Regions from separate parts of the Stenotrophomonas capsici genome, predicted to be linked through region 2. Evidence: riboswitches for the same ligand, from Rfam matches in the RefSeq annotation. Region 2 holds a riboswitch; the other holds the start of a gene.

Region 1 (15,278 bases), on a different contig from region 2:
TCGCCGCTGCCACGCAGGCCAACCACCCCGCGGTACGCCTTGGAGCGGTTGGTCTTGATGGTGCCGCCGAGGTTGAAGAACGTGTATTCGATCGGCACGTCCACGCCGTACGGGTTGTACGGGTTGCCGGCGGGCAAGGTCGAACGCACCGGCTCGGCCAGCCCGGTGTCGGCGTTGAGCGCAAAGCGCCCGCTTTCCAGGGTGAAGAACGGGCTGGAGCCGAACCAGGACACGCCCTTGATGTCGCTGTAGATCACTTCGGCGAACGCATCGACCGAATCATTCAGGCGCAGCGTGCCGTTGACGTAGGCCTGCCAGCGCTTGGTCGACGGGATCAGCGTGGTGTATGGCGCCTGGTTGAACGCGCAGGTATCGCCGGCCAGGCCGTCGATCGGTGCGCTGGCGGTGAGCACCGTGCCTTCCGGGCAGTTGCCGCTGGCATCGAGCATCGGCACCGACTTGCCGTTGACCAGGAAGCGCGCGCCCTTGGCCGACCAGCCGTTCCAGCGGCCACCGGCCAGGTCGGTGTAGATGCCCGAGCGGGTCAGCGCACGCTGGTCTTGGTCCAGGCGGTCGCGGTTGTAGCCTTCCAGCGAGACCAGGATGTTGTAGCCATCCGTGTCCAGGTCACCGATGCCACCGATGAACTTGACGTTCTGCTGGTCCAGGCCGCCGGCGTCGGAGGTGCCGCCGCTGACGCCCAGCTCGGCGCCCTCGAAGCCCTGCCGGGTGATGATGTTGACCACGCCGGCCACCGCGTCGGAACCGTACACGGCCGAGGCGCCGTCCTTGAGCACTTCGATGCGCTCCACCGCCACCAGCGGCAACGCGTTGAGGTTGACGAAGGTGTCGGACAGGCCACCGGACGGGAAGCCATAGTTGGCCAAGCGGCGGCCGTTGAGCAGCACCAGCGTGTTCTTCTGCGACAGGCCACGCAGGCCGATGCCGGCCGAGCCCGAGGCCCAGCCGCTGTTGCTGGTTTCGTTGGCGGCGTTGCCGGTGTTGGCGGAGATGGAGCGCAGCAGGTCGGCGACGGTGGCCTTGCCGGATTCCTCCAGCTGCTGGCGTTCGATCACCTGCACCGGGTTGGCGGTCTCGGTGTCGCTGCGCTTGATGTTGGAGCCGGTGACTCGCACCGCCTCCAGCGTCTTGCTGTCGTTGGCGGCCTCGGCGAAGGCGTGGGGGGAGAGCGCCGCGGCGGCAGCCGCGACGGCGATGGCAAGCAGGGAACGATTGGGCATGAGCTCGGGGGGGAGGAAGCGGAAATTGCCCGGCAAGTAGGACATGCGCGGTAAATGTCCGGCCAATAACCTCCGCTCATCCACACATGACGAAAAGTTACATCTCTTCATCAAGATGGATGAATATATGAAAACCTGCGTCCGCGGCCCGCATCGGACCGGGCCGGCACATGGCCTGTCATCGCCCTACAATTGCGCGCATGGATATTTTCAAGGTTTTCACCCTCGAAGCCGCACACCGGCTGCCCAACGTGCCGCCGGGCCACAAGTGCGCACGCCTGCACGGCCACTCGTTCCGCGTGGAACTGCGGGTCAGCGGCGAACCGGGCGCCGACACCGGCTGGATCATGGACTTCAGTGACCTGAAGGCCGCCTTCCAGCCGCTGTATGACCAGTTGGACCATCACTACCTCAACGACATCCCCGGCCTGGAGAACCCGACCAGCGAGCGCCTGGCCATGTGGATCTGGGAACGCTTGAAGCCTTCGCTGCCGCTGCTCAGTGAAGTGGTGGTGCATGAGACCTGCACCTCCGGCTGCAGCTATCGCGGCAGCTGAAGGGCGCCAGCCCTGCCGTAGGCGCGGCCTCGGCCGCGAAGCCAGTACAGGCACCGGCCCGCCCACTTGCATCGGCGGCGCATCACTGCCGACATCCGGCACCGCGCCAAGCGCTCCCCCCTCCCCTCCGCCTGCGGCGAAAGGGCGGGGAAACGGCGCGCAAAACTGAATGGGTCAGAAAAATCTGTCCCGCGGTGTTGCACTGCGCAAAATCCGCGCTATGCTGCAACGCAACAAAGGCCCTCCGGAACGCCGTGATGTCCGCCCAGTTCAACGATTTCAGCAGCTACACCCAGCAGCTCGCCGCCGCGGCCAACCGCGCGAACCGGCTGACGCTGGAGAATGCCGAAAGCGTGTTCGGGGTGCAGCTGCGCACCCTGGAACGGAACACCAATGCCACCGCGGGCTTCTTCGGTGAGCTGGCCCAGGCCGGCGCCCAGGCCGACCTGCAGGCGTTGCTGCCCAAGGGCATGCAGTTGGCACGTGACAACTTCGAGCGCCTTGCCTCGGCCGGACAGGAAGTGATCGGCCTGAACCTGAAGACCAGCGAGGCGCTGGGTGCACTGGCCAGCCAGCCGTTCACCGCCACGCCCAAGGCCAGCGGCAAGACGCGCTGAACCTGCAACCGAATTTGCGCGGTCCCCTCCCCCGCGCAATCCCAGACCCGTCAGCATCCCCTCCCGCTGACGGGTCTTTTTTTGCCCGTCCGTTGCCGCCACCGGCCTGCCTTGCAGGAGGCAGTGACGCGCGGGCGGCGCGGCAATGCGCCTGCGGTGGCAAAATCACCGGCCCCGTCGCGGTTAGACTCTCACGATGTTCAGCACCAACACGCTTACCGGCAGCAAGCCGGAACAGTACGCCCAGTTGCTGGCCCAGGCCCGCGCCCTGGTACACGGCGAAACCGACCGGATCGCCAACGCGGCCAACCTGTCGGCGCTGGTCTACCACGCACTGCCGCAGTTGAACTGGGTGGGTTTCTACTTCTACGACGGCACCGAACTGGTGGTCGGGCCATTCCAGGGCCTGCCGGCCTGCGTGCGCATCCCGCTGCACAGCGCGGGCGGCGCGGCAATGCGCCTGCGGTGGCAAAATCACCGGCCCCGTCGCGGTTAGACTCTCACGATGTTCAGCACCAACACGCTTACCGGCAGCAAGCCGGAACAGTACGCCCAGTTGCTGGCCCAGGCCCGCGCCCTGGTACACGGCGAAACCGACCGGATCGCCAACGCGGCCAACCTGTCGGCGCTGGTCTACCACGCACTGCCGCAGTTGAACTGGGTGGGTTTCTACTTCTACGACGGCACCGAACTGGTGGTCGGGCCATTCCAGGGCCTGCCGGCCTGCGTGCGCATCCCGCTGCACAAGGGCGTGTGCGGCGCGGCGGCCAGCACCCGCCAGACCCAGCGCATCGAGGACGTGGATGCGTTCCCGGGCCATATCGCCTGTGACTCGGCCTCGCGTTCGGAACTGGTCGTGCCGCTGGTACGCGATGGCGAACTGGTCGGCGTGTTCGACATCGACAGCCCGGTGCTGGCGCGCTTCGATGGTGATGACCAGCTCGGGCTGGAAGCCATCGCGCAGGTTTTCGTCGAGGCGCTGCGGTGAGCACCACCAAGCTGCGCAACATCGGCCCGAAGAGCGCGGCCTGGTTGCGCCAGGTCGGCCTGCGCACCGAACAGGACATCGCCGCGGTCGGTGCGGTGGGCGCCTTCATGAAGGTGCGCCGGGCCGGCTTCAAGCCCAGCCTCAACCTGCTGTATTCGCTGGAAGGCGCGCTGGTGGGTTGCCACTGGCAGGAGGTACCCGAGGCACGCCGGCAACAACTGGTCTGCGAGTACGAAGCGGTGGCCGGCGAGCTGACCACGCTGCGCGCCGCGCAGGTGGCCGGCCCCGTGCACGAGACGCGCATGCAGCCGGAGGACGAGCCCGAGGAAACCGGCGAGATCCGCTTCGGCGAGGAGTGAGCCACGCTTGTGTGCAGGAGCGGCCAAGGCCGCTCCCGCGACACCGTGTGTTGTCAGGACACGCCTGCCGCTATCACCAGCACCGCCAGCAGCATCGTTTCGGTGACCTCGACGCTGGCGCCCAGGCAATCGCCGGAAATGCCCCCCAGCCGGCGACGCCAGTACAGCGCCACCAGCGGCACCAGCAGCAGGGCGACCAGCAACGGCCAGGCGACGATCGCGGTGATCACCGCCAGCAGCACCGCCCACAGCCACATCGAACGCAGGCTCAGCTGCCATGAAAACCGCTCGGCCATGCCGGCGCCATGCAGCGAGGGCAACCGCCGGCTCCACCACAAGGTGCCCCAGCGGGCCCAGACCGGCACCAGCACGATGCCGTACCACAGCGGGCTGACCGCCAGCTCGGTCAGCAGCACGAACTTGAGCAGCAGCTGCATCACCAGCGTGACCACGCCGAACACGCCCATGTGCGGGTCCTTGAGGACCTCGAGGAAACGCTGCGGATCGCGATGCGATGCGCCGAAGGCGTCGGCCACGTCGCCCAACCCGTCCAGGTGCAGCGCGCCGGTCACCCACACCCAGACCAGCAGGGTCAGCACCCCGGCCAGCCACGGACGGTCGGCGAAGCCGTACAGCGGCAGCGCGAGCAGGACGCCGATGATCGCTCCCACCAACGGGTAGTACACCGCCGAACGGCTCAGGTCCTCCTGGCGGAAGTCCCGTACCTGCGGCGTCGGCAGCCGGGTCAGGAACTGGATGGCGAGGACCAGCCGGCGCATGCTCATGCCTGCCGCAACTCCAGCAGTTCGCCCCACAGGCGGCCATCGTCGCCGCGCTCCACGCGCAGGCGCACGCGGGTGCCATAGTCGATGCGCATCGCCCACAACACCGACAACGGCATGCCGCACACGCGCGATACCGCCAGCCGCAGCACGCCGGCGTGGCTGACCACCAGCACCGGCTGGCCGTCACCGTCGTCCTCGTCCACCAGGCGATGCAGCTGCTCCTCCACGCGCGCCCGGAACTGCGGCCACGACTCGCCGTTGGGCGGCACCGTGTCGTGCGGTTCCTCGTAGAACGCGGCCAGCTGCTCGGCGGGCAGTTGGTCGAAGTGCAGGCCGTCCCAGTCACCGAAATCCAGTTCGGCCCAGTCCGGGTGGATCTCGCAGAACTGGTTGCTGCCGGCCACCAATGCATGCGCGGTGTCCAGCGCGCGTCGGCGCGGCGAGCTGATCACCCGGCTCCAGCCGATGCCGGCATGGCTGCGGTACAGCGCATCCATCGCACCGTCGATCAGAGGCGGGTCGGTACGGCCGTCCAGGTGGCCGGAGCGGCCGGTGGAGGCATGTCGCATCAGGTCCAGGATCATGGCGTGCCCTCGCGATCGGCGACCGCCGCTTCGGCAAAGGTGGCCATGCCGTTGTGCAGCGCGCACGCCATGCGCACCAGCGGCAACGCAAGCGCCGCACCGGAGCCCTCGCCCAGCCGCAGGTCCAGCGACAGCAGCGGCTGTGCCTGCAGCGCGTCCAGCAGGTGCAGATGGCCGCGCTCGGCCGACTGGTGCGAGAACAGCAGCCACGGGCGCACGCCCGGATTGATGCGTACCGCGGCCAACGCCGCCGCCGAAACGATGAAGCCATCCACCAATACCGGCACCCTGCGCTGCGCGGCGCGGATCATCGCCGCGCTGATCGCGGCGATCTCCAGCCCACCCACGCGCTGCAGGGCTTCCATCCCGGGCGATGCCGCGGCGTTGATCGCCTCGCCGTGCAGGGCCAGCGCGCGGGCGATGATGTTCTTCTTCTGCACCATGCGCACCGCGTCCAGCCCGGTGCCGGCACCGACCAGGTCTTCCAGCGGCAGCGGCCCCAGCGCGGCGGCCAGCGCACTGGCGGCGGTGGTGTTGCCGATGCCCATCTCGCCGAACACCAGCAGGTCGGCACCGTCGGTACAGGCCGCATCCACCGCACGGCGGCCGGCGTCGAACACCGCGTGCAGATCCGCCGCGGACATCGCCGCCCCGACGCTGAAGTCGTCCGTGCCCGGCCGGGGCTTGTCGCTGACCACGCCGGCGATCGGCTGCGTGGCGCGGCTGCCCACGTCCCACACGTGCAACGGCAGGCCCAGCTCACGCGCGAGCACCGCGATGGCGGCACCGCCGGCGGCGAAGTTGTGCAGCATCTGCACGGTGACTTCGGCCGGATAGGCCGAGACGCCCTGCGCGGCCACGCCGTGGTCGCCGGCGAACACCAGCACCGGTACCCGCCGGGCCTGTGGCTGCAGCGTGCCCTGCAGCGCCGCCAGTTCGATGGCCAAGGCTTCCAGCCGGCCCAGCGCACCTTCCGGCTTGGTCAGCTGCCGCTGGCGGACGATGGCCTGCTGCCGGTGCTCCTGCGAAGGCAGCCCGCAGGCCTGCCCGAACCATGTTTCTGTCACGAGTGTTCCGATACTGCCAAGGCAATCGGGCATTTTAGCCGCCGCCACGGGATTGCGGACCGCCACGCCCGGGAACCTCAGGACACCGCGCAGCAGGGCGTGATGTGCATTCACGGGCACCGTCAGGGCCAATGGCATAGAATGCGCGCACTTTCGGGTGACCCACCGGCTTGGCCGGCGGGTTGAAACGGGAAGCCGGTGCCGCGCACGGCTGGATCTCCAGCCTGTCGCCATTCCGGCGCTGCCCCCGCAACGGTAAGCAGGACAAGGCCAGGCAACACCGCCACTGTGCAAGGCACGGGAAGGCGCCTGACCGGAAGCAGCCATGCTGCTTCGCCTGCGAGTCCGGAGACCGGCCCGAAAGCCGACTGGTTGCGATGCGGAGGGCATGGCGGCGGCTGCGGCGCCGCGTGCGCGCCTGCTTCCGTCCCTTCCCTCTCCTGGCAGCCCCACCCGTTTGTCTGCGCGGGAGCGCGCAGGCCCAGGAGCAAGCATGAAACTGCATTACCACACCCTCTCCCTCGCCGTACTGATGGCGCTGCCGGCCGTTGCCGCCGCGCAGTCCAGGACCACCGACCTGGACGACGTCACCGTCACCGCCACCCGTACCCCGGTTGCCGTCGAGGCCAGCGTGGTCCCGGTGCAACTGATCGACCGCGACCAGATCGACCGCAGCCAGGCCAACTCGGTGCTGGAGCTGCTGCGCGGACGCGCCGGCCTGGACTTCGCCAACCAGGGCGGCACCGGCAAGATCACCTCGCTGTTCCTGCGTGGCACCAACTCCAACCAGGTGCTGGTATTGGTGGATGGCGTGCGCGTGGGCTCGGCCACCAGCGGCATGGCCGCACTGCAGGACCTGCCGGTGGACCAGATCGAGCGCGTTGAAATCGTGCGCGGCCCGCGTTCGAGCCTGTACGGCTCCGAGGCCATCGGCGGCGTGATCCAGATCTTCACCCGCACCGCCGGCCAGGGCCTGCAGCAGAACCTGTCCATCACCGCCGGCAGCAACAACCTGCGCCAGGCCAGCGCCGGCTTCAGCAACCGTGGCGAGCGCGGCTGGATCTCGGCCCAGGGCGGCTACCAGAAGACCGATGGCATCAATGCCTGCCGCGGCACCGCCGCTGGCTGGGGCGCTGGCTGCTTCGCCGATGAACCGGACCGCGACGGCTACCGCAACACCTCGATCAACGTGCGCGGCGGCTATGCGCTGACCGACACGCTGAGCCTGGAAGGCCACGTGCTCAACGCCGACAGCTTCAACGAATACGACGGCAGCATCTTCGGCGGCAACGAGGCCGACAACCGCCAGCAGGTCTACGGCGGCAAGCTGGCATGGGCCGCGTCCGATGCGTTCCAGCTGACCGCACAGGTCGGCCGCAACCGCGACCAGGCCGACAACTACTTCGCCGCCAACGGCAGCCGCACCTTCGCCAGTAATTTCGACACCCGTCGCGACACCGCCAGCGTGCAGGGCGACTTCCAGTTCGCCGAAGGCCAGCAGCTGACCGCCGGTGCCGATTGGCAGAACGACAAGGTCACCAGCTCCACCGCCTACGACATCGGGGACCGCGACAACCTCGGCGTGTTCGTCGAGTACCAGGGCCAGTTCGGCGCGCACTCGCTGCAGGCCAGCGTGCGCAATGACGACAACGAGCAGTTCGGCAACCACACCACCGGCAGCCTGGGTTACGGCTTCGCCTTCGGCAACGGCTTCCGCCTGACCGCCAGCGCCGGCACCGGCTTCAAGGCACCGACCTTCAATGACCTGTACTACCCGGGCTTCAGCAACCCGGACCTGAAGCCGGAAGAGTCCAAGAGCCTGAACATCGGCATCGCGCAGTACGCCGACAACTGGAACTGGACCTTGAACGCGTACGAAACCCGCGTGGACCAGCTGATCGGCTACGACAGCAGCTTCAACATCGTCAACGTCGCCGAGGCCCGCATCCGTGGCGCCGAGCTGACCGGCTACCTGTCGCTGGCCGGTTTCGACATCAACGCCCAGGCCAGCTTCACCGACCCGCGCGACCACACCTCCGGCGCGGCCACCTACGACAACCTGCTGGCCCGTCGTGCGCGCACCAGCGGTCGCCTGGACGTGGACAAGAGCTTCGGCCCGGTGCGCCTGGGCGTGACCGCGGCCGGCAGCGGCCACCGCTTCGACAACGCCGCCAACACGGTGCGTCTGGCCGGCTATGGCACCGTGGATGTGCGCGCTGAGTACGCCATCAACGATGCATGGAGTGTCCAGGCCAAGGCCGCCAACGTGTTCGACCGCGCGTACGAAACCGTTGCCTGGTACAACCAGCCGGGCCGCGAGTACCAGCTGACGCTGCGTTACCGCTCCAAATAATTACCAAGTAACGAGCAATGAAGAATGCCCCGGTTCGCCGGGGCATTTTCTTGGGTGTTATGGAACAGGGCCGTGCTCCGCGGAGGCGTTACCGGCAAAGTCCCCGCCGATCATTCCTCGCAAGGCACCACCAGCGGTACGCCACGGGTGGGATGTTCGATCACCTGCACCGCCTGCCCGTACACCTGCCCGATGATGTCGCGGGTCAGCACCAGGCGTGGTGCGCCATCAGCAGCGATGCGGCCTTCGCACAGCATCACGATGCGGTCGGCATAGGCCGAGGCCAGATTGAGGTCATGCAGCACCACCACCACGCAGCGCCCCTGCCAGGCCAGTTCACGGGCACTGCGCAACGTGCGCTCCTGATGGCGCAGATCCAGCGCGGCGGTGGGCTCATCCAGCAACAGCACCGGCGTGCACTGCGCCAACGCGCGTGCCAGCGAGGTGCGCGCGGCCTCGCCACCGGACAACGTCTGCACGTCGCGGCCGGCCAAGGCACCCACCTCCACTTCGGCCATGGCCTGCGCGGTGATGCGTGCGTCCTGTTCGCGGTCAGGCGGATGCGGCAAGCGCCCCATCGCCACCACCTCGTGCACGCTGAAGGCGAACCGCACCACGTGATCCTGCGCCATCACCGCACGCTGCAACGCCAGTTCGCGCACCGGCCAATCCGCCAGTGCACGCCCGGACAACAACGCGCTGCCCTGGTCTGGCACGGCATCACCGGCCAGCAACGCCAGCAAGGTTGATTTGCCTGCGCCATTGGGACCCACCAGCGCGGTAAGCGTGCCGGCTTCCAGGCGCAGGCTCACCCCGGACAGCACCCGGCGATTGCCCCGCATCACCCCGGCGTTGCGCAGCTCCAGCAACGGCGTGCTCATGCCGCCCCCCGGCCACGCCTGTGCAGCACCAGCCACAGGAAGAACGGTGCACCCAGTGCCGCCGAGAACAGGCCCAGCGGGATTTCGGAGGGCGGATCCAGCGTGCGCGCGGCGGTATCGGCCACCACGATCAACAACGCCCCGGTCACGCCCGACAGCGGCAGCAACCAACGGTGTCCCGGGCCGGCGAGCATGCGCACCAGGTGCGGCACCACCAGCCCGACGAAGCCAATGCTGCCGGCGAATGCCACCGCCGCGCCCACCAGCAGCGCGCTGAACACCACCAGCAGCAGCCGCGTGCGTGGCACGTCCAGACCGATATGGCGCGCCTGGCGCTCGCCCAGGGCCAGCATGTCCAACGGCCTCGCCAGGCGCCACAGCGCCAGCAGGCCGACCAGGAACACCGGTGCCACCGCTGCCACGTCGTTCCAGCGCGCGTGCGCCAGCGAGCCCATCTGCCAGAACACCAGCGACTGCAGTTCGCTCTCGCTGGCGATGTAGGTCAGGAAGCCAACCGCCGCCGAGCAGGCCGCACCGATGGCGATGCCAACCAACAGCAATGTGGCAGTGCCCTCACCGCGCCCGGGCCGCGCCAACAGGTAGATCAACGTGGTGGCACCAGCGCCACCGAGAAAGGCTGCGAGGGGAATGAGCCAGGCGCCCAGCGTTCCGGCGCCAAGCACGATGGCGGCCACCGCACCCAGCGATGCGCCCTGGCTGACACCGACGATGCCCGGGTCGGCCAGCGGGTTGCCGAACAATCCCTGCAGGGCGACGCCGGCCATCGCCAACGACGCGCCCACCAGCGCTCCCAGCAGCGCGCGCGGGATGCGCAGCTGCCAGACCACGCCCATGTCGCGGGCACTGACCGTGTGCGGATCGGCCAGCCCGAACCGGGCGGCGATGGCCTGCAGGACGTCAGCAGGCGGCAGCTTCAGCGGGCCGACGGCGAAGGACAGCAGCACCGCGGCCAGCAGCACCGCCGCCAACAACACCAGCAACAGCGCACCGTTCGGTCGCCGCACCTGCCCGGCGATCATCCGCGCGCGAGTTCGGCCAGGGCCTGCGCCAGCGCCAGCGCGCCCGCGCCGGAGCCCACGCTGGTGGCCTTCAACGCGATGTCCGGCATCACCCAGACGCGGTTGGCGGCGCCGGCCGGCGTATGCCGCAGGGTCGGATACGCCTTCCACAACCCGGCTTCACCGCCGAACAGGCGCAGGTCGTTGTCGGTCACCAGGATCACCTCCGGTGCTGCCGCCACCACGCCCTCGTTGCTGAGCTGCGAGTAATTGGCTACCCCGGCTTCCTCGCCGATGTTGATGCCACCGGCCAGCGTGATGAGCTGGTTGGCCGCGCTGTCGGCGCCGGCGACGGTCGGCAACCCTCCCGCACCGCTGGCCGACAGCGCGATCACGCGCGGACGCCGTGGGTTGTGCGCAGCCATGGCCGCGGCCTGGTCCATCTGCGCCTGCACCTGCATGGCGAGTGCCTGCCCCTGCACGGGCAGCCCGACCGCCTCGGCCACCTTGCGCACCTTGTCCGGCGGCGGCTGCAGGTCATCGATCACCACCGCTGCATGCCCGGTGGCACGCAGGCGCTCGGCCAGCACGCCATGGCGGCGCAGGCTGTTGCCCAGGAACAGGCTGCCGTCCAGGCTGAGCACGCCTTCCACGCCGGTGGTGCGGTTGAACAGGAAATGCTTCTCGGCGGCCTTGCCGGCCGCGGTGGCCGAGCGCTCGGGCGCGGCGTAAAGGTTGTCCGCCAGGCCCAGCGCTTCGAGCACGGCGATCACGTCGTCGCCGCCGGCCACGATGCGGCCGACGTCGCGAACCTCCACCTCGGCACCGTCGTCGGAACGTACCCGCGCCGGCAGTCGCGGCGCGGCCGCCGTGGCTTGCGGGACATCCTGGCCGGCCACGCGCTTCCAGCCCTGCGGCAGGCCAGCGGTATCGGCGCCGCCGCCAGCGGTTGCCGAGGGCGTGGGCGATGCCGGCGTAGGCGATGGGGCACGGTTGCAACCCACTACCAGCACCGCCAGCAGCAGGCCCAATCCCGTTGGCAGGATGGTGGGGTTCTTCATCAGGGGTTCCTCGTTGGTGGCGCTTGCGCGCGCGGTCCGTGCCACGGCAAGCCCTTTCATGGCAGGGCGGGAGATGCCGTCACCGGCACCTCCCGCATGCCCGCACGACGTCGCGTGCCGGCGTGGCGGTTACTCCCGGGTCGGGATGAAGCGGGTGATGCGATCACCGTTGGCATCGTCCTCGCCACGCGACTTGTTGATCGCGAACATCGCCGTGCCCGGGCCCTTGCTGACGTGGTTCGGGTAGGTGCCACCATCGAGGTTGGCGACGATGTTGCCAGCCTCGTCCACCACCGTCACCGTGCCGGCACCGCGGTTGCTGACATACGCCAGGCGCGTGGCCGGGCTGTAGGACACGTTCAACGCACCGGCACCGACGTAGACATCGTGCTCGACCTTGCCGCTTTCCGGCTCGACCACCAGCAGGTTGTCGCTGCCCTGCGCGACCACCAGCAGACGCTTGGCCAGCGGGTTCCAGGCCACGCCGATCGCGCTGCGCGCGTTGCCCAGCGCGATCACCTTCTCCACCTTGCCCGCGGCTCCGTCGATGATCGCCGCCTCGGCCGAGCCGAGGCTGGCGGTGTACACCTTGCCGGTGGCCGGATCGATGTCCAGGCTGGTCGGGGTGAAGCTCTCGCCGCGCTTGCCCGAAGCCAGGGTGATGTTGTCCAGCTGCTGCAGCGTGCGCGTGTCGAACACGCTGATGAAATCCTCGCCGGTCGCCGAGACATAGGCACGATTGCGCTGCGGGTCGATGACCACGTCACGCGAATGCGACACCGCCCCCACCGGGAACTGCTTGACCAGCGCCAGGTCCGACTGGCGGTACACCGCGACCGTGTCCTGGCGGGTGTTGGTCACCCACACGTTGCCATGGGTGTCATCCACGCCGACCCCGTACACGGCGAACAGCCCGCCTTCGCGCGCGGGTTGGCCCGGTTGCGCGGCCGGTGCCGGTGCCGCCTGCGGCGAGACGCGGGCCAGGACCTGCAGGGTTTCCGGGTCGACCTTGAGCAGTTCGGACTGCTTCACCGGTGGGCGGCCCACCGCGCTGGTCACGAACGCGGCCTTGCTCGCGGGGCTGTAGGCCACCTGGTACAGGCCCTGCACCAACCGGTTGCTGGCGGCCTGGATGCGCTCCTGGCCGGACAGTGGCACCTCCCGCGAAACCTTCAGCGCGAAGATCGACGCCGCGTCCGGGCTGCTGGCGCGCACCACGATGGGTTGCGCGCCGACGGCCGCATCGGCCGGGATGTGCAACGTTCCCCGGAACCGGCCTTCACCATCGGCCACGTAGGGCTGTGCGTTGAGCACGCTGTCACCGCGTTGCAGGGTGACCTTCTGCCCCGACGTGAAGCCGCTGCCCTCGATGCCGGTTTCACTGCCCGGCAGCACCACCGGCGCGGTCGCGCGGACGCTGCCCTTGAAGTCGACGTCGGGCTGGCCGAATACCTGTGCGCCGGCGGCGCCGGTCGCAAGCAGCAGGGCCAGGCCGAGCACGGCCGGGCGCGGGAAACGGGAAGGGATGACTGCCATGGCGCATTACCTCATCGATCGATGCACGCCCTTGGCGTGCGGGTGGGGTGATTGCCTGGGCCATGACGCGGCCTGGGTTGTCTGGCGGGCGGCGCATCGGCCGCCGTGTGCGAAGGTCGGCCGCGGTTGCGGCTCAGGGACGCGGCTCGCCGCTGCGGTCGCCGATGCCGGCCACCCGGTGCAGGGTGCGCATCAACGAGGCGCGGAACATCGGCCCGTGGCTGAGCCCGTCGAACTCGATGTACTCGGTGTCCAGTCCCGGCACCTGCTGCAGTCGCGTGCCCAGCGCGGTGGCGGCCCCGGAGGGCGCGCCGGAGATGCGCTTGAGGTGGGCCTGCACCCGCGGGTTGCCCATGTCGCGGTTGCTGAAGTCCGGCGTGCGCTCGCCGCCGCCGAGCATCAGCAGCAGGCGTGCGTGATGGCCGGCATTGTTGGCGATGAACTGCCGTTCCGGTGCGCCGAGCATCGCGCCCTGCGTCCACCACAACGATGGACTGGCCGCGGCATAGGTCTGGAACGCCCCGGCGCGGGTGTACAGCGCGTGCAGCACGAACAGGCCACCGAGGGAATGCCCCCACAGCGTCTGCTGGCTGGCGTCCAGCGCGGCCCGGCGCGCCACTTCCGGCCGGACCTGGCGTTCCAGGACGTCCAGGAAGGCATTGGCGCCCCCGCCGGAGACGGTGCCATCCTCGCCTTCATCGGCGAACGGCGTGTAGTCACGGGTGCGTGCCGGCGAGTCGATGCGCAACGGGTTGTCGTAGCCGACGAACACCAGCAGGCTCGGCGTGGTCCGCGCCAGTTCTTCCAGCACGCTGTCATCGAACTCGATCAACGCCGCATTGCCGTCCAGCATCCAGATCGCCGGGAAACCCGCGGCAGGCGCCTTGCCGGTCGGGATCCCCAGGTTCACCCGCCAGCGACGGCTGCCGTCGGCACTGCTCACCACGAACCGCTCGAAGCGGTAGTGCGCGGAGCTGCGGTCGGCCACCGTCTCGCCGATCACCTGCGCGGGATTGCGCTGCTGTGCCGCCAACGGCGGTGCTGCCAACAGCGTCGTGGTTGCAATGATCGCCATGGCCATCACCACCATGGCACGGCGCAGCGCGCCGTGCGTGCCCCTGTGCATCGCCACCGCCCTCAGAAGCCGACCGTCAGGTTGACCCAGTAGCTGCGGCCGGGCTCGTTGTAGGTGGCCGCGCCCGCACCGGTGGCGCTGGTGCTGGTAGTGCCTTCGCGGAACAGGCGCTTGTCGAACAGGTTGTTCACGCCGCCACCCACGCGCACCTTCGGGGTGATCCGGTACTGGCCGCCCAGGCTCCACAGGTCATAGGCACCACGCGTGTCCGGCGGCAGCACCGCACCGGTGGTGCTGGACTGCGTGGCCGACTCCTGCTTGCCGTAGAAGGTGCCGGTCAGCATGAACGATAGCTGCGTGTTCACCTGCCAATCCAGGAACGTGTTGATGGTGTACTCGGGGATGATCGACAGCGGCTGGTCGGTGGTCTTGTCGACGTTCTCGATCATCCAGGTGACGTTGGTGTTCCACGACAGCACGTCGCCGCCGCCGACCAGCGGTACCTTCAGGTTGCCCTCCACGCCGCGGATGATCGCCTCGGGCGCATTGGTCCACTGGAACACCTGGCCCTTGGTGTCGTTGGTCACGCCGATGCGGTCCTGGCCGGCGACGATCTTGTCCTTGTAATCGTTGTGGAAATAGGTGACCGAGGCGTGCCAGCCGTTGTCCGGCGCCCACTCGATGCCGATCTCCTTGTTGATGCTGGTTTCCGGATCCAGGTCGGCGTTGCCCATCACGTAGCAGCCCGAGCCCATGTTCGGGCTCAGCACCGGGCAACCGTTGCCACGCGTGTAGTACAGGTAGTCCGGGTTGGCCTGGTACAGGTTCGGTGCCTTGAACGCACGCGCGATGCCGCCCTTGATCGCCCAGTCCTGGGCCAGCTTGAACTGCACGTTGAGGCTGGGGCTGAGGTTGTTGCCGAACTGCGAGTGATGGTCGAAGCGCACGCCGGGGGTCACCGTCCAGCGGTCACCGACGTACAGGTTGTCCTCGATGAACACCGCGGCGAACTGCTGGTCGGTCTTGCCGGTGCGCGCGCCGCTGTATCCCGGGATGCCACCGCCGCTGCTGGAGCTCTGCGTCACCGAGTACGGGTCATCCAGCTTCAGGTCGCGGTATTCGAAGCCGACCGTCGCGACCTGGTCGATGCCACCC
Region 2 (15,278 bases):
CATCGCCCGCCTGGAAGCCCACCTGGGCGTGCGCCTGCTCAACCGCACCACCCGCCAGCTGGCCCTCACCGAACGTGGCGCGCTGTACCTGGCGCAGGTGCGCCATATCGAGCGCGACCTGCAGCGTGCACAGGCAGCCGTCACCGACCCGGATGCCACGCCGGCCGGCCGGCTGCGCATCGCCAGCAGCGCCGCCTTCGGCCGGCATGTCCTCGCGCCCCTGTTGCCAGCGCTGCAGCAGCGCTATCCCCGCCTGGCGATCGAGCTGTTGCTGACCGACCGCAGCGTCGACCATGCACACGAGGACGTGGACGTGAGCTTCCGCATCGAAACCCAGTTGGAGGAAGGCCTGGTGGCGCGGCCCGTCGCGCAGGTGCCGTTCGTGTTCTGCGCGTCACCGGCCTATCTTGCCGATGCGGGAACACCGCGCTCGCCGGACGACCTGCGCGAGCACCGTTGCCTGTTGTTCCGCCATCCGCTGGACGGGCGCTACCTGCGCTGGGGCTTCACCCGCGACGGCCTGCATTTCGACGCCGACGTGCAGCCGGCGCTGGTCAGCGACGACATCGACGCGCTCGCGGCGATGGCTGCCAACGGGGGCGGCATCACCCGCCTGGCCGCCTTCGTCGCCGCGCCCTACCTGGCGCGCGGTGAGCTGCAACCGCTGTTCACCGCCCCGGGCGGCGACGAGGCCCGTGCTGCTCCGGCACCGATGCGGTTGTTCCTGTGCGTCAGCGACCGGCGCGACCTCACGCCGAAGATCAGGGCGCTGCTGCAGCATGTGGTCGATGCCCTGCCCCCCGCGTGGCGGGTGGACATCGACCACCCGTAGTGCCGGGCCACGCCCGGCGCGGATGCGTTGGCAAAGCCGGGCGCGGCATGGCTGCGTCCGGCCGGGGTCAATCGCAGCGGCCGACGTCGAACAGGCCGCGGGCTTCATGCGGCTCGCAGCGCAGGTACTGCGGCGAGGCGCTGATATGCGTGCCCAGGGCGGCGGCGGCGTGCCACGGCCAGCGCGGGTCGTAGAGGATCCCGCGGGCGAGGCCGATGGCGTCGGCACGGCCTTCGACCAGGATCGCCTCGGCCTGGGCCGGCTCGGTGATCAGGCCCACCGCGATCACCGGCGTGCCGATCTGCGCCTTGATCGCCTCGGCGGCCGGCACCTGGTAGCCCGGGCCCACCGGGATCTGCTGGCGCGGGTCCAGTCCGCCGCTGGAAACATGCAGGAAATGGTTGCCGCGTGCTTCCAGTGCCTTGGCCAACGCGATGCTCTGCTCGACGTCCCAGCCGCCATCGACCCAGTCGGTTGCCGAGATGCGCACGCCCACGGCGACCGTGGCCGGCACCGCCGCACGCACTGCATCGAACACCCGCAGCAGCAGGCGCATGCGGTTCTCCAGCGAACCGCCGTATTCATCGGTGCGGTGGTTGCTCAACGGCGACAGGAACTGGTGCAGCAGGTAACCGTGCGCGGCATGCAGTTCGATCAGGTCCAGGCCCAGGCGCACCGAACGGCGGGCCGCCGCGGCGAACGCCTCGACCACCTCATCGATGCCGGCGGCATCCAGTGCCTGCGGGGTCGGCTCACCCTCCAGGAACGGCAAAGCCGAGGGGGCCAGCACCTGCCAGCCATGTTCCTGGTCCGGCGCGATCGCCCGGCCCCCGTCCCACGGCCGGGCGGTGGACGCCTTGCGCCCGGCGTGGGCCAGCTGCACGCCGATCGGCATCTTCGACCAGCGCCGTACCGAGGCCAACACCTTGCCCAGCGCAGCTTCGGTGGCCTCGTCCCACAGGCCCAGGTCGGCCCAGCTGATGCGCCCTTCCGGCAGCACGGCGGTGGCTTCGAGGATCAGCAGGCCGGCACCGGACTGTGCCAGCTGGCCCAGGTGGATGGTGTGCCAATCACTGGCCTGGCCATCCTCGGCCGAGTACTGGCACATCGGCGCGATGACGATGCGGTTGGAAAGCGACAGCGGGCCCAGCGACAGGGGCGAGAACAGGTGGCTCACGGGAAGATCCGCAAAAAGTGGGGAGCGCACATTGCACGCCCCCGCCGGACCCGATTCAACCGGCGTGGTGGATCACTGCGTCTTGGTCCCGTCGAGCAGGAACCCCAGCGCCTGCGCGCAGGGCATCTGAACCTTCAGCGACAGCAGGTGATCGGCGCGGGTGCGGCCCAGGTTCACCGCCGCGATCGGCAGGCCGGCCTTGGCCGCGGCATCGACGAAACGGAACCCGGAATAGACCATCAACGATGACCCCACCACCAGCACTGCATCGGACTGCTGCAGGTGCGCCTGCACCGCCGCTACGCGTTCGCGCGGCACGTTCTCGCCGAAGAACACCACGTCCGGCTTGAGCAGGCCGCCGCAGTGCTCGCAGTCCGGCACCTGGAAGGCACTGAAGTCGGTTTCCAGGTCGGCATCGCCGTCCGGCGCCATGCCGGCGTCGAGCCGGTCCCAGCCCGGGTTGGCGGCGAGCAGGCGCACCTGCAGCCGTTCACGCGACGAACGCGCTTCGCAGGCCATGCAGCGCACCCGGTCCAGCCGCCCGTGCAGGTCGATCACGGTCTGGCTACCGGCACGCTGGTGCAGGCAGTCCACGTTCTGGGTGAGCAGCAGTTCCACCCGGCCATCGGCTTCCAGTGCCGCCAGCGCGTGGTGGGTGGTGTTGGGCCGGGCCAGGCCGAAGCGTGGCCAACCGAGCAGGCTGCGGGCCCAGTAACGCTGCCGCGTCGCCGCCTCGCCCATGAAGGCCTGGAACGTCACCGGCGGGGTGCGTTTCCACTGGCCGTCGGCATCGCGGTAATCGGGGATGCCCGAGTCGGTGCTGCAGCCGGCGCCGGTCACCACCAGCAGGCGCCGGTGCCGGGCGATGAACTCCGGCAGTTCGGCCACCAGTGCGGGGGACAGGCCACCCAGCGGCGGTGGGGACGAGGTGGTCATCGCAACCGGGTCACAGCGGCGGCAGGGACGGCACGCTGGTCGGATGACCCTCGGCGTCGAGCGCGATCATCACGAAGGTACCCTTGGTGCACAGCTCGCGGGCACCGGTGAGCAGGTCCTCGGTCACCAGCTCCACTTCCACGTGCATCGAGCTGCGGCCCACGCGCACCACGCGGCCGATCGTTTCCACCATCTGGCCGATGCGGATCGGCAGCTTGAAGTCGACCTGGTCCGAGCGCGCGGTGACCACGGTGCGGCGCGAATAGCGGGCGGCAGCGAGGAAGGCCGCCTTGTCCATCCATGCCAGCGCCTGGCCACCGAACAGCGTGCCCATGTGGTTGGTGTGGTTCGGGAAAACGATCTCGGCCATGCGTACTTCAACGGGCGGATCGGTCTGCGGGATCGGAGTCATGGGACGTCGGCAATGGGGGAATGCCGGGATGATACGCCGCACAGGCTGTGCGGCTGGTGTACGCCGATCACGCCGCGCAGGAGCCCCCTCGGGCGCGAAGCGAGAAACGCCAACGACGCCCCGTCCCCCGGGATCCGGCAATGAAACGCCGTGACACACGCGTGACAGGACCATGCGTGGACAGGAGGCATGATGATGGCGAGCCACATCGGCTTCGCGGCCAAGGCCGCTCCTACGCGGCGATCCTGGCTTCGTCCCCGACTGCAATCCGAAAACAGGAACACCCCGGGCGTTCGCACCGGGGTGTCGGGTATAGCCGATGCGCGACGATCAGAACGCTTCGTCGAAGGACACCTCGCCCTGCACGCCGACCTGGTAGGCCGAGACGCGGCGCTCGAAGAAGTTGGTCAGCTCCTGCACGTCCTGCAGCTCCATGAACGGCAGCGGGTTGCGCACGTTGTACTTCTTGGCCATGCCCAGCTTGGCGAAGTGCTGGTCGGCGCAGTGCTGCAGGTACTGGCGCATGTCGCGGGTGGAGATGCCGGCCACGCCGCCGGACAGCACGTCCTCGGCGAACTGCACTTCGCACTCGATGGCTTCCTCCAGCATTTCGTAGACCTGCTGTTCCATCCTGGCGTCGAACAGGTCCGGCTCCTCGGCACGGATGGTGCGCACGCACTCGAAGGCGAACTCCATGTGGCAGCTCTCGTCGCGGAACACCCAGTTGGTGCCCGAGGCCAGGCCCGGCAGCAGGCCACGCGAACGGAAGTAGTACACGTAGGCGAACGCGGCGAAGAAGAACAGGCCCTCGATGCACGCGGCGAAGCAGATCTGGTTGAGCAGGAACTGGCGGCGCTCCTCGCGCGTCTCGATCCGCTTCAGGCCCTGGATGGAGTCGATCCACTTGAAGCAGAAGTCGGCCTTCTTCTTGATCGAATCGATGTTCTCCACCGCGGCGAACGCCTTGAACCTCTCTTCCGGGTCCGGCAGGTAGTTGTCCAGCAGGGTCAGGTAGAACTGCACGTGCAGCGCTTCCTCGTACAACTGGCGCGACAGGTACATGCGCGCTTCCGGCGCATTGAGGTGCTGGTACAGGTTCAGCACCAGGTTGTTGGAGACGATCGAGTCACCGGTGGCGAAAAACGCGACCAGGCGGTGGATCAGGTGGCGGTCGGCCGGCGTCATCTTGTGGTGCAGGTCGGTGATGTCGATCTGGAAATTGATCTCCTCCACCGTCCAGCTGTTCTTGATGGCGTTGCGGTACATCTCGTAGAAGTCCGGGTAACGCATCGGGCGCAGGGTCAGCTCGAAGCCGGGGTCGAGCAGCATCTGGTTGGGTTTCTTGGACATGGGGACTCTCGTTTGCGCTTCTCCGCAGGGAGAAGCTGGCGCATGGCGCCGGATGAGGGTTGGCTCTTCGAGGTTCAGGGCTGCTTGCTCAGCAGTGCCCTCACCCCAACCCCCGCTTCGCGCCCCGGCCCCTGCACGGGTGCAAGGGCGTTCGATGGGCCGCGAACCGGTGGTTCGCAAAATGGCCCCTCTCACCCCGCAAGCGGGAGAGGGGCTTGAGCGGTGCTTACTGGCAGGCTTCGCAGGCTTCCGGGTTTTCCAGCGAGCAGGCGACGGCTTCCACCGGCGTGTAGGCGCTGACCGTGGTCTTGGCGATCTTGGTCGCCGGGCGCGAACGCAGGTAGTAGGTGGTCTTGATGCCCTTCTTCCACGCGTACATGTACATGGACGACATCGCGCCGATGTTCGGGCTTTCCATGAACAGGTTGAGCGAGGCGGACTGGTCGATGAACGCGCCGCGGTCGGCGGCCATGTCGATCAGCGAGCGCATCGGCAGCTCCCACGCGGTGCGGTACACCTCGCGCAGCGTTTCCGGGATCTGCTGCAGGTTGCGGATCGAGCCATCGGCGAGCTTGATCGCATCGCGCATTTCGTCGGTCCACAGGCCCAGCTGCTTCAGCTCGCCGACCAGGTAGCGGTTGATCTGCAGGAAGTCGCCGGACAGCGTCTCGCGCTTGAACAGGTTGGACACCTGCGGCTCGACGCACTCGTAGCAACCGGCGATGGAAGCGATGGTGGCGGTCGGGGCGATGGCGATGATCAGCGAGTTGCGCAGGCCGTGCTGCTTGATGCGCGCGCGCAGGTCGTCCCAGCGCGCGGTGTCTTCCGGCACCACGTTCCAGGCGTCGAACTGCAGCTCGCCGTGGGCGGCGCGGGTGTCGTTGAACGAGGGGTGCCTGCCACGCTCGGTGGCCAGCTCGCACGAGGTTTCCAGCGCGTGAAAGTAGATGGTCTCGGCGATCTTCCTGGACAGCGCGCGGGCCGGCTCCGAATCAAAGGCCAGGCGCTTGCGGAAGAACACGTCCTGCAGGCCCATGCAGCCCAGGCCGACCGGGCGCCAGCGCAGGTTGCCGCGGCGGGCGGTCTCGATCGGGTAGAAGTTCAGGTCGATCACACGGTCGAGCTGGCGCACGGCCAGGCGCACGGTCTCGGCCAGCTTCTCGAAATCGAAGTCACCGTGCTCGTCGAAGTGGTTGCCCAGGTTGATCGAGCCCAGGTTGCACACCGCGGTCTCGTCGTTGGAGCAGACCTCCAGGATCTCGGTGCACAGGTTGGACAGGTGGATGACGTTGCCCGGGCGCAGGGTCTGGTTGCTGGCCAGGTTGCACTTGTCCTTGAAGGTCATCCAGCCGTTGCCGGTCTCGGCCAGGGTGCGCATCATCCGGCCATACAGCTTGCGGGCGTTGATGGTGCGCACGGCCTTGCCCTGCGCCTCGGCCTGCAGGTAGGCCTGCTCGAAGGCCGGGCCGTACAGGTCGGTGAATTCCGGCACCACGCGCGGGTCGAACAGCGACCATTCCTGGTCGGCCTCCACGCGCTGCATGAACAGGTCCGGCACCCAGTTGGCCAGGTTGAGGTTGTGGGTGCGGCGCGATTCGTCGCCGGCGTTGTCACGCAGCTCCAGGAAGTCCTCGATGTCGGCGTGCCAGGTTTCCAGGTACACGCAGGCCGCGCCCTTGCGCTTGCCCCCCTGGTTGACCGCCGCGACCGAGGAGTCCAGCGTCTTCAGCCACGGCACGATGCCGTTGGAGTGGCCGTTGGTGGACCGGATCAGCGAGCCGCGCGCACGCACGCGGGTGTAGCTCACGCCGATGCCGCCGCTGAACTTGGACAGCTGGGCGATGTCGCCGTACTTGGCGTAGATGGACTCGAGCGAATCCTGCGGCGAGTCCAGCAGGAAGCACGAGGACAGCTGCTCGTGGCTGGTGCCGGCGTTGAACAGGGTCGGGCTGGACGGCAGGTAGTCCAGGCTGCCCAGGCGCTGGTACAGCGCCAGTGCCTCGGGCACGTCCTCGCTCAGCGCGCTGGAGATGCGCAGGAAGAACTGCTGCGGGGTCTCGATGACCTTGCGCGAATGCGGGTGGCGCAGCAGGTAGCGGTCGTACAGCGTGCGCAGGCCGAAGTAATCGAAGTTCAGGTCGTACTCGGGGTTGATCGCATCGTTGAGCTTGCGCGCGTTGATCTGCACGAAGTTCAGCAGGCGGTCGTTGATCAGGCCCACTTCGTGGCCGCGCCCCACCGACTGCGAGAACGCGTGGATTTCCTGGCCGGACACTTCCTTGGCGATGAAGTTGGCCAGCAGGCGCGCGGCCAGGCGGCCGTACTCCGGCTCCTCGCCGATCAGCAACGCGGCGGTGCGGATGGACAGCTCGTCCAGTTCCTGGGTGGTGGCGCCGTTGTACAGGCCGGAGATGGTGCGGGTGGCCACGCGCATCGGGTCGACCGAATGCAGCCCCTCGCAGCAGCGCTGGATCGCGCGGACGATCTTGTTCAGGTCCACCGGCTCGGTGTTGCCATTGCGCTTGGTCACGCTCATGGCGGTGGCGGTGGGCGGCGGGGTCAGTTCAAAGCCGGCCTCGGCCGGGGCGACTTCGGTAGCGGAAGTGGTCACGACGGTGTGTCCTTCATGGCGTTGTGCACGGGGTGCCTGCCCTCGCAGGAACCGGGGCCGGTGCGGGTCGTGAGCATGGAAGGGCGGCGTCGCAGCGGCCGCGACGGCATCGACCCGGAGGTCGGCGTCAGCAGCACCACGTCACCAGCCGTCTTCCCCTCGAAGACACCGCAGCCGGCACCGCGCGGTGTGCTTCGCGCGGCTGTCGGCAGGTCTTCGGACTCATGGGCATGAAGGCGGGGGCCTTCTCCTACTCCGCCGCTTCCCAAGGCCGCTGCCTCAGTGCTGTGTGGCGGGGTCGTTCCCAATTACCGCTGCGGGGCAGTGCCGGACTGGCCTGAAGGCGTCACCGGCTTCCCTTTGAATCCAGCGGGGAGCAAACCCGCCGGAACCGACGACCCACAAGATAGTGGGGGTGTATGACAGGGTCAACACGAAATGTTGTGAAAATTCGCCAAGCCTTGTGGCACAAGGGCTGCGCCGCAACTGTCCGGATAATCACGATCCGAACTGTCTGAATCGACTGCGCAGTCAAGGGGTTTGACGGATTTTTTTGTGCGGAAATCAGTTGTTCTGATGGTGTGAAAATCACGTCCCGCCGTCAGGCGTGACTTTCGACCGGGGCCAACCTGCCGCCAAGTCGCGAAGCTGACGCCATCCCAAGGACGACATCGCCATGCGCACCGCTGCCCTCGCCACGCTGCTGCTCCTGCTCCCCGTCGCGGGCCACGCCGCCACGGTGAACGCCCCCTCTCTCTCGGCCGACCAATGTGGCGTGGAAACCGACTACGACGTGCTGGTCGATGGCGGCGGCATCTGGCTGCGACGCGACACGCAGGCGCTGCGCGAGATCGTCTTCCACGACGGCGAGCTGAGCATCGATGGCCGGATGCAGCCGGTCTCGGCGGCCGATGCCCAGCGCCTGCGGGCGCTGGAAAACGGCGTGCGCCAGTTGATGCCAGCGGTCACCGGGATCGCCACCGAGTCGGTGGGCATCACCTTCGATGCGCTGGACGCGGTGTACGAGACGCTGACCGGCGACGCCAACTCGCGCAAGGTACGCAAGCTGCGGCGCGAGGCCGAGGACTTCGTGGCGCATACCATCGGCCGCGGGCGCTGGGAACAGGACGCCTTCGACGAGGGCTTCGAGCAACGCGTGGAAGCCGCCGCCGAATCGCTGGCCGGCTCGATGGCGCGCAGCGTGTTGTGGACGGTGTTCACCGGCGGCTCGGACCGCCTGGACAAGCGCGCCGACAAGCTCGATGCCGAAATGGAACAACGCCTGGAAGCGCGCACGCAGGTGCTGGAACGGCATGCGCAGTCGCTCTGCAACCAGGTACTGGCGCTGGACCGACTGCAATCGGCGCTGGAATTCCGCTACAACGGCCAGCCGCTGCAGATGATGCGCGTCACCGGCGATGCCACCGCCGCCGTGCACGAGCGGGAAGCCGGCAACAGCATCCCGCTGCCGTAAGCGCGACCGAGGTGCCTGCCATTGGCTTGGCAGCCGAAGCCGCGCCCGTCGCAGCGCAGCGACGCCTCCGGATCAGCCCTTGGGCAACCGCGCCAGCTCCTCGCGGACCAGGCGCACCACCAGTTGGTCCAGCGTGTCGACCGAATAGTTGCTCACGTCGTGCGTGGTCTGGGTGCCGGCACCGCTGGCCGGGTCGGCGGCGTCCTTGTAGGTCAGGAAGATGAAACGCCCGCCGGTGTACTGCGCGATCTGGCGTTGCACGATCTCGCCGGTGGTGTCCTGGCCGGACGCGGCCACGCTGAACACCTTGATGCCCTTGCCCAGCGCCGCCAACGCGGTCTGGTCATAGCGCGGGGGCGCGTAGTCCATGTGCGGCGGCGCATCGGCCAAGGACACCAGCACGCGGGTGGTCGACGGGCCGCGCCAGCTCAACGACTGCACCGCATGGTTGAAGGCCTCGTTCATGGCCTCGGGATAGTCGCCGCCGCCATTGGCCTGCACGCCGTCGAGCACCTGCTGGAACGCGCCGACATTGCCGGTCAGGTCCCAGCCGCGCACGAAGTACTCATCACCGCGGTCGCGGTAGGTCACCAGCCCCAGGCAGATGTCCGGGTTGGACGGCAACCGGCTGATGTCGCGCACGATGCCCTGCAGCGAGCCGCGCAGCTTGTCGATCTCATCGCCCATCGAACCGGTGGCATCGACCATGAACACCAGGTCCAGCCGCGCACGGGCCGGCGGCGCGGCGTCGGGCATCACCACCTGCAGCGCGTTCTTCTGCCCACGCTGCAGGGTCGCCTCCACGCTCCGGCCGCCACGGCGCACCTGCACCTGGTAGCGCGGCGTATCGCGGTCATCGAAGGCATTGGGGTGCACCCACACCTGGCCACCGGCATCGGTACGCGCCCACATCCGCGCGCCATTGCCGGCAACGACCGACACCTCCGCATCCGGCACCGGGCGGCCCCGGGTATCCACCACCTGCAGGCGCTGGCGCACGCGGATGTCGCGGCCCAGCTGCGCGGACTCGCCATGACGCTGCAGGAACTGCTGGAACGCCCCGAAGTCGGCGTTGTCGTCGACCACGCCGGCCGTCACCGGCACCTGCGACTGCTGGCGCACCGCGACCTCACTGGCGCGACCGGCCGGCGCCATCGCCTTTGCCGAGGTCCGGTAAGCCGCATCGGCCGCCGGGGCCGGGCGCGGCACGGGCGCCGGCGGTGCCGGGGGCGACGGCGGCATGACCGCCTCGGACACCATCGCCGCTTCGCTCTCGGCGATGGCGTGGCGGCTGCGGCGGGTGTGCTGGACCTGGCCACGATCGGGGTCAGGCACTTCGCTCAGTACCGGGGTGTCGCTGCAGGTGCTGCCTGCCGGTGGCTGGAAGTTGGCGCGTGTTTCGCGCACGCGCTGCACGCCCGGTGCCTGCAGGTCGCCTTCCACCACGGACGACGGTGGCCCGGCGGTGCGCACGGTGGCCAGCACCGGCAAGCCGGCCAGCAGGGTGACGGCCGCGGCCAAGGCCGCGGTACGGGCCGGGGACCGCTTCGATGCGAGGGTGTGCTTCATGGCGTTGGCTCCTGTGCCGGTGTGGCGTGCGGATACAGGAACGGCCGGGGATACGGAACGGGGTTAAGCGGTGGTGCGCCGTAGCGCCGAGCGTGGCCCGGCACTCCCGGCGGTGCCCTCAATGACGGTGCGGGGTACCGAGGTACTCGGCGCTCTGCATCTCGATCAGGCGGCTGGCAGTGCGCTCGAAGGCGCCGGCCAGGCGGGTGCCCGAATACAACAGCGGCGGCGGATCCTGCGCGGTGCAGACCAGGTTGACCTGGCGGTCGTACAACTCGTCGATCAGGTTGACGAAACGGCGCGCCGCGTCTTCGTTCATCCGGTCGAAATGCGGGATGCCGCCGAGCAGCACGGTGTTGAACTCGCGCGCGATCTCGATGTAGTCCGACGGGCCACGCGGCCCCTCGCACAACGCCGGGAAGTCGAACCAGACGATGCTCTTGCCGCGCCCTCGCACCGGGATCTTGCGGCCTTCGATGGCGATGTTGCCGCTGCGCGGGTCGTCGCTGCCGCTCAGTTCCTTCCAGCGGCCCAGCAGCCATGCATCGCTGTCATCCTCCAGCGGCGCGCGGTACACCGGCGAGCGGGTCAGCGCACGCATGCGGTAGTCCTCGGTGCCTTCGGCGTACAGCTCCACGCAGTACTTCTGCAGCAGCGCGATCGCCGGCAGGAAGCCCTCGCGCTGCAGGCCGTTGAGGTACAGGTTCTCCACCGCGGTATTGGAGGTGGTCACCAGCGTCACGCCCTCGGCGAACAGGCGCTCCAGCAGGCGCGCCAGCAACATCGCATCGCCGATGTCGGTGACGAAGAACTCGTCCAGCACCAGCACGCGCAGGTTGTTGCGCCACTCCTGGGCGATCTTGGCCAGCGGGTCGCTCTGGCCCTGGTGCTCGCGCAGGCGCTCGTGGATGCCACGCATGAAGCGGTGGAAGTGGGTGCGGTACTTCTGCTCGATCGGCAGGCCGTCGTAGAACAGGTCGACCAGGAAGGTCTTGCCGCGGCCCACGCCACCCCAGAAATACAGGCCCTTGACCGGCTCGGGCTTCTTCCAGAAGGCGGACAGGCGGTCCAGCCAGCCGTCCTGCGCAGAATCCACCAGCGCCTCATGGATGCGGTCCAGCTCGGCCAGCGCCGCATGCTGGGCCGGGTCATCGCGCCAGTCGCCACGGGCCACGCCGGCGGCGTAGCGTTGTGAGGGGGTCAGTGCGTCCATGCGGTCAGCTGCTGCTGTCGGGCAGCCAGCGCCGCACTTCATGCTGGATCGCGCCACGCAGGTCGATCAGCTTGCGATGGAAGAAATGCGAGGTGTCGGGCATGCGCACCAGCTGCGGCGGGTTGTCCAGCGACGCCAGCCACTGGTAGACCGCCTGCGCGTCGACCACTTCGTCGGCCTCGCCCTGCACCACCAGCCAGTTCGACGGCGGCTGCACCTGACTGAAATCCCAGGTCCTGCGGCCCACCGGCGGGGCGATCGAGATCAGGGCCTGCGGCTGCAGCGCACCGGCCGCACGCAACGACACGTAGGCGCCAAAACTGAAACCGGCCAGCCACAGCGTGGCGTCCGGCCGCTGGCTGCGCACCCAGTGCGCCACCGCGCGCAGGTCATCGCCTTCGCCTTCGCCATTGTCGTAGACGCCGGCCGATGCACCGACGCTGCGGAAGTTGAAACGCACGGTGGTGATGCCCAGGTCGCGCAGCGCGCGCGAGACCATGGTGACCACCTTGTTGTGCATGCTGCCGCCTTCGATCGAGAGCGGGTGGCAGATGACGGCGATGACCGGCCGCGGCGCGGCGTCGCCATCGGGCAGGTCGACGGCAACCTCCAGCGGCCCGGCCGGGCCTTCCAGGGTCAGCGTCGCCGATTCGTGGGGGAATGGGGGCGTTTGCATGCAGCCATAATACCGGCCCCGACCGGCGGCATCACCGCCGTGGTCTTCACGGTAGCCGAAACAATGCATTTCCTGTTCCTGAGCGTGGCCTGCAGCGTGCTGGTGTCGGTGTTGCTGAAACTGGCGCCACGCCGCGGCATCGACATCGCCCAGGCCGTGACCTGGAACTACCTGGCCGCCAGCGTGTTGTCGCTGCTGGTGCTCAAGCCTTCCCTGCAATCGCTGCAGGGCGGGCACACGCCATGGCTGGCCCTGCTGGGTCTGGCGGTGGCGCTGCCCGGCATTTTCCTGGTGCTGGCGCGGGCGGTGCGGCAGGCCGGCATCGTGCGCAGCGACGTGGCGCAGCGGCTGTCGCTGCTGCTGTCATTGACCGCGGCGTTCGTGTGGTTCGGCGAACAGGCCAACGGCTGGAAGCTGGCCGGGTTGGCGCTGGGGCTACTGGCCATCGTCGGGGTGAGCGCACGCAACGGCGATGCGACGACGCCGACCGGTTCGAGCTGGGGCTGGCTGCTGGGCGTGTGGGCCGGCTTCGCGCTGGTGGACATCCTGCTCAAGCAGGTCGCCGCCGCCGGCACCCCGTCGACCTCGGCGCTGCTGGTGAGCTTTGGCATCGCCTTCGTGCTGATGCTGGCCTGGCAGCTGCAACGCCACTTCACCGGCGCCTCGCGATTGGATGCCCGCAATCTGGCCTATGGCCTGCTGCTGGGTGCGATCAACTTCGGCAACATCCTGTTCTACGTGCGTGCGCACCAGGCATTGCCGCACAGCCCGGCGACGATCTTCGCCGGGATGAACATCGGCGTGGTGTGCCTGGGCGCACTGGTGGGCGTGTGGGTGTTCGGCGAGAAGACCAGCGTGCTCAACCGCGTGGGCCTGCTGCTGGCGGTGGCGGCGATTGGCTTGATCGCGCGCGGGACGCTGTAGTGCCTCTTTCCGCGGTGAGGCTTCAACCGCAATCGCAACGGCAACGGCAACCCTCCCCGGCCCTCCCCTGCGCCTTCGGCGCAAGGGAGGGGGCAAAGCCTTTTCCTCCCTTTGCCTCAAGGGAGGGGGCGAAGCCTTTTCCTGCCTTTGCCTCAAGGGAGGGCGGTCTTCGCGTACGGGAACTTACGGCTCGAAGCCCAGCAGCAGCGGATCATGGTCCGAACTGCGCCATGGGCCCGGGACGTTGCGGCCCTGGTAACCGGCCTCGTCGGCTTCATCGGCGTTGGTATGCCACTCCGCCGCCCCCTTCAGGCGCGCCGCCATGCCCGGGCTCAGCAGCGCGTGGTCCAGCCGACCGGTCAGGCCGTTGTAGACATAGCTGTAAGGCTGCTGCACGCCGGCCAGCTTGAAGGCGTCCTGCCAGCCGTCGGCGGCGAGCTGGCGGATCGGGTCTTCCATCGCATAGGCATTGAAGTCGCCCAGCAGCACGGCGTCCTTGCTGCCACTGCCGGTCGGGTCTTCCTGCAGCCAGGCATTGAGCAGGCGCGCCGATTCCACGCGGGTGGCGTTCCAGCAGCCCTGCCCATCATTGCGGTCGGCATCGGCACCGCTGGCTTCCGAGCAGCCCTTGGACTTGAAGTGGTTGGCTACCACCACGAACGGCGTGCCCTTGCGGCCCATGCGGAACGCCTGCGCCATCGGCACGCGGCTGCGCTCGCCGAACGGCTCGCGCTCCAGCACCGCCGGCCTGCCGACCGGGCTCACCTTCGAGCGACGGTAGATGATGCCAACGCGGATCGGGTTGTCGCCCGGCCCGTGGCCGGCATCGACGAACGCCCAGTCGCCGTCCCTGCCCTGCCCTTCGTTGATCGCACGCACCAGCTGGTCGATCGCCGAACCGGGGCCGTAGCCGTCGTTCTCCAGTTCCATCAGCGCCGCCACGTCGGCGTTGAGACTGCGAATGGTGGTCACCAGCTTGGCCTGCTGGGCCGCCTGCTGCTCGGCGGTCCTGGCGCCACGCAGGGTCGGATAGCCGCCGCCCTTGCCGTCACCGTTGAAGTAGTTCTCCAGGTTGAACGCCGCGATGCGCAGGCCGCCGGCCACCGTCGGCGGCTGCTGCGGACGCTGCGCCTCGGCGACGGTCAGCGGTGCGGTCAGCTGCAGGCGGATGTCACCATCAAAACGCTGGTCGACGATGCCCTGCACGTCGGTGAGCTGCGCGCCGGTGCGCAGCAGCGTGCCTTCGGCCAGGTACGGCACGCTGCGCGGATCACGCTGGCTGCTGCCATCGTCCAGGCGGATGCGACGGCGGGCGTTGTCGGCGATCACCGCCGCCTGCTCCGGGCTGCCAGCGGCGGCCACTTCGCTGGGCTGCCACAGGCGGCCACCGAAGGCCGCGGTCAGCTCACCGTAACGCGACAGGCCATCCTGGCCGGCCAGGGTCAGCGGCACGGCGATGCGGACCTGCATGCCTTCCAGGGCTTCCCAGTTGGCCGGCACGTCCTGCAGCACGGTCACCGCCGGGGCCGGGCGTGCGGCGATGGCGGTGACCTTGTCGGCCTGCAGGGTGGTCAGGCGGTTGTCGCTCTTGCCGGCCGGCAGCTCCTGCACGGTACCGGTGATACGCAGCCACTGCCCGGGCTGCACCGCCTGGTCCTTGGGCAGCTGCACGAACAAACCGTCGGAAGTCCCCGCATCGCCATCGCCGGCGTCCTGCACAAAGATGCCACCCAGGCCTTCGCGCAGGTCAGCGCTCACGGCCGCCTCGATGGTGACGGTCTTGCCTTCATGGGCGCTGCGCGCGCCGTTGCCCTGGACCTTGCCGATCGGCAACACCGCCGGCGGGGCGGCCAGCGCGGGACCGGCGCAGGCCAAAGCCAGTGCCAGGGCGAGAAGGGTGGGGGTACGGCGCATGGGCAACTCCGGTTGGCGGCGGCGGGCAAACAAAAAGCGCCGCCCGTCGAGGGCGGCGCCGGATATTGTGCAGCAGCCGATGTGACCGCAAGCCACCGAATCTGGCGGCTTACTTCAGGTTGTCGAGCATCCAGTCCACGGCGGCGTGGATCTGCTCCTCGCTGAGCCCGGCATTGCCGCCCTTCGGCGG

What was found. A riboswitch is a leader RNA that binds a small molecule or an ion and turns the genes downstream of it on or off. The one in region 2 is predicted to bind cobalamin.
Region 1: linked by a shared signal. The riboswitch ahead of btuB (TonB-dependent vitamin B12 receptor) and the one ahead of VA603_RS00565 (ribonucleoside-diphosphate reductase subunit alpha) in region 2 are both predicted to bind cobalamin.

Annotation. Positions count from the first base shown of each region.
Region 1 covers NZ_JAYFUH010000128.1:3,125-18,402, forward strand. Annotated here, with positions in the region: gene VA603_RS09685 (TonB-dependent receptor plug domain-containing protein) at 1-1,241, opposite strand, end outside; gene queD (6-carboxytetrahydropterin synthase QueD) at 1,442-1,798, shown strand; gene VA603_RS09695 (phasin family protein) at 2,056-2,415, shown strand; partial or broken gene VA603_RS09700 (GAF domain-containing protein) at 2,612-2,848, shown strand; gene VA603_RS09705 (GAF domain-containing protein) at 2,921-3,403, shown strand; gene VA603_RS09710 (TfoX/Sxy family protein) at 3,400-3,762, shown strand; gene cobS (adenosylcobinamide-GDP ribazoletransferase) at 3,816-4,547, opposite strand; gene VA603_RS09720 (histidine phosphatase family protein) at 4,544-5,131, opposite strand; gene cobT (nicotinate-nucleotide--dimethylbenzimidazole phosphoribosyltransferase) at 5,128-6,198, opposite strand; cobalamin riboswitch at 6,337-6,573, shown strand; gene btuB (TonB-dependent vitamin B12 receptor) at 6,692-8,551, shown strand; gene VA603_RS09735 (heme ABC transporter ATP-binding protein) at 8,662-9,432, opposite strand; gene VA603_RS09740 (FecCD family ABC transporter permease) at 9,429-10,472, opposite strand; gene VA603_RS09745 (heme/hemin ABC transporter substrate-binding protein) at 10,469-11,512, opposite strand; gene VA603_RS09750 (YncE family protein) at 11,642-13,048, opposite strand; gene VA603_RS09755 (alpha/beta hydrolase) at 13,182-14,174, opposite strand; gene VA603_RS09760 (TonB-dependent siderophore receptor) at 14,186-15,278, opposite strand, start outside.
Region 2 covers NZ_JAYFUH010000034.1:83-15,360, forward strand. Annotated here, with positions in the region: partial or broken gene VA603_RS00540 (LysR family transcriptional regulator) at 1-832, shown strand, start outside; gene VA603_RS00545 (NADH:flavin oxidoreductase/NADH oxidase) at 900-2,009, opposite strand; gene VA603_RS00550 (NAD-dependent protein deacetylase) at 2,082-2,945, opposite strand; gene VA603_RS00555 (acyl-CoA thioesterase) at 2,956-3,357, opposite strand; gene VA603_RS00560 (ribonucleotide-diphosphate reductase subunit beta) at 3,688-4,707, opposite strand; gene VA603_RS00565 (ribonucleoside-diphosphate reductase subunit alpha) at 4,934-7,243, opposite strand; cobalamin riboswitch at 7,509-7,729, opposite strand; gene VA603_RS00570 (DUF2884 family protein) at 7,995-8,792, shown strand; gene VA603_RS00575 (vWA domain-containing protein) at 8,865-10,361, opposite strand; gene zapE (cell division protein ZapE) at 10,480-11,574, opposite strand; gene VA603_RS00585 (alpha/beta hydrolase) at 11,579-12,250, opposite strand; gene VA603_RS00590 (EamA family transporter) at 12,314-13,174, shown strand; gene VA603_RS00595 (ExeM/NucH family extracellular endonuclease) at 13,358-15,088, opposite strand; gene VA603_RS00600 (c-type cytochrome) at 15,198-15,278, opposite strand, start outside.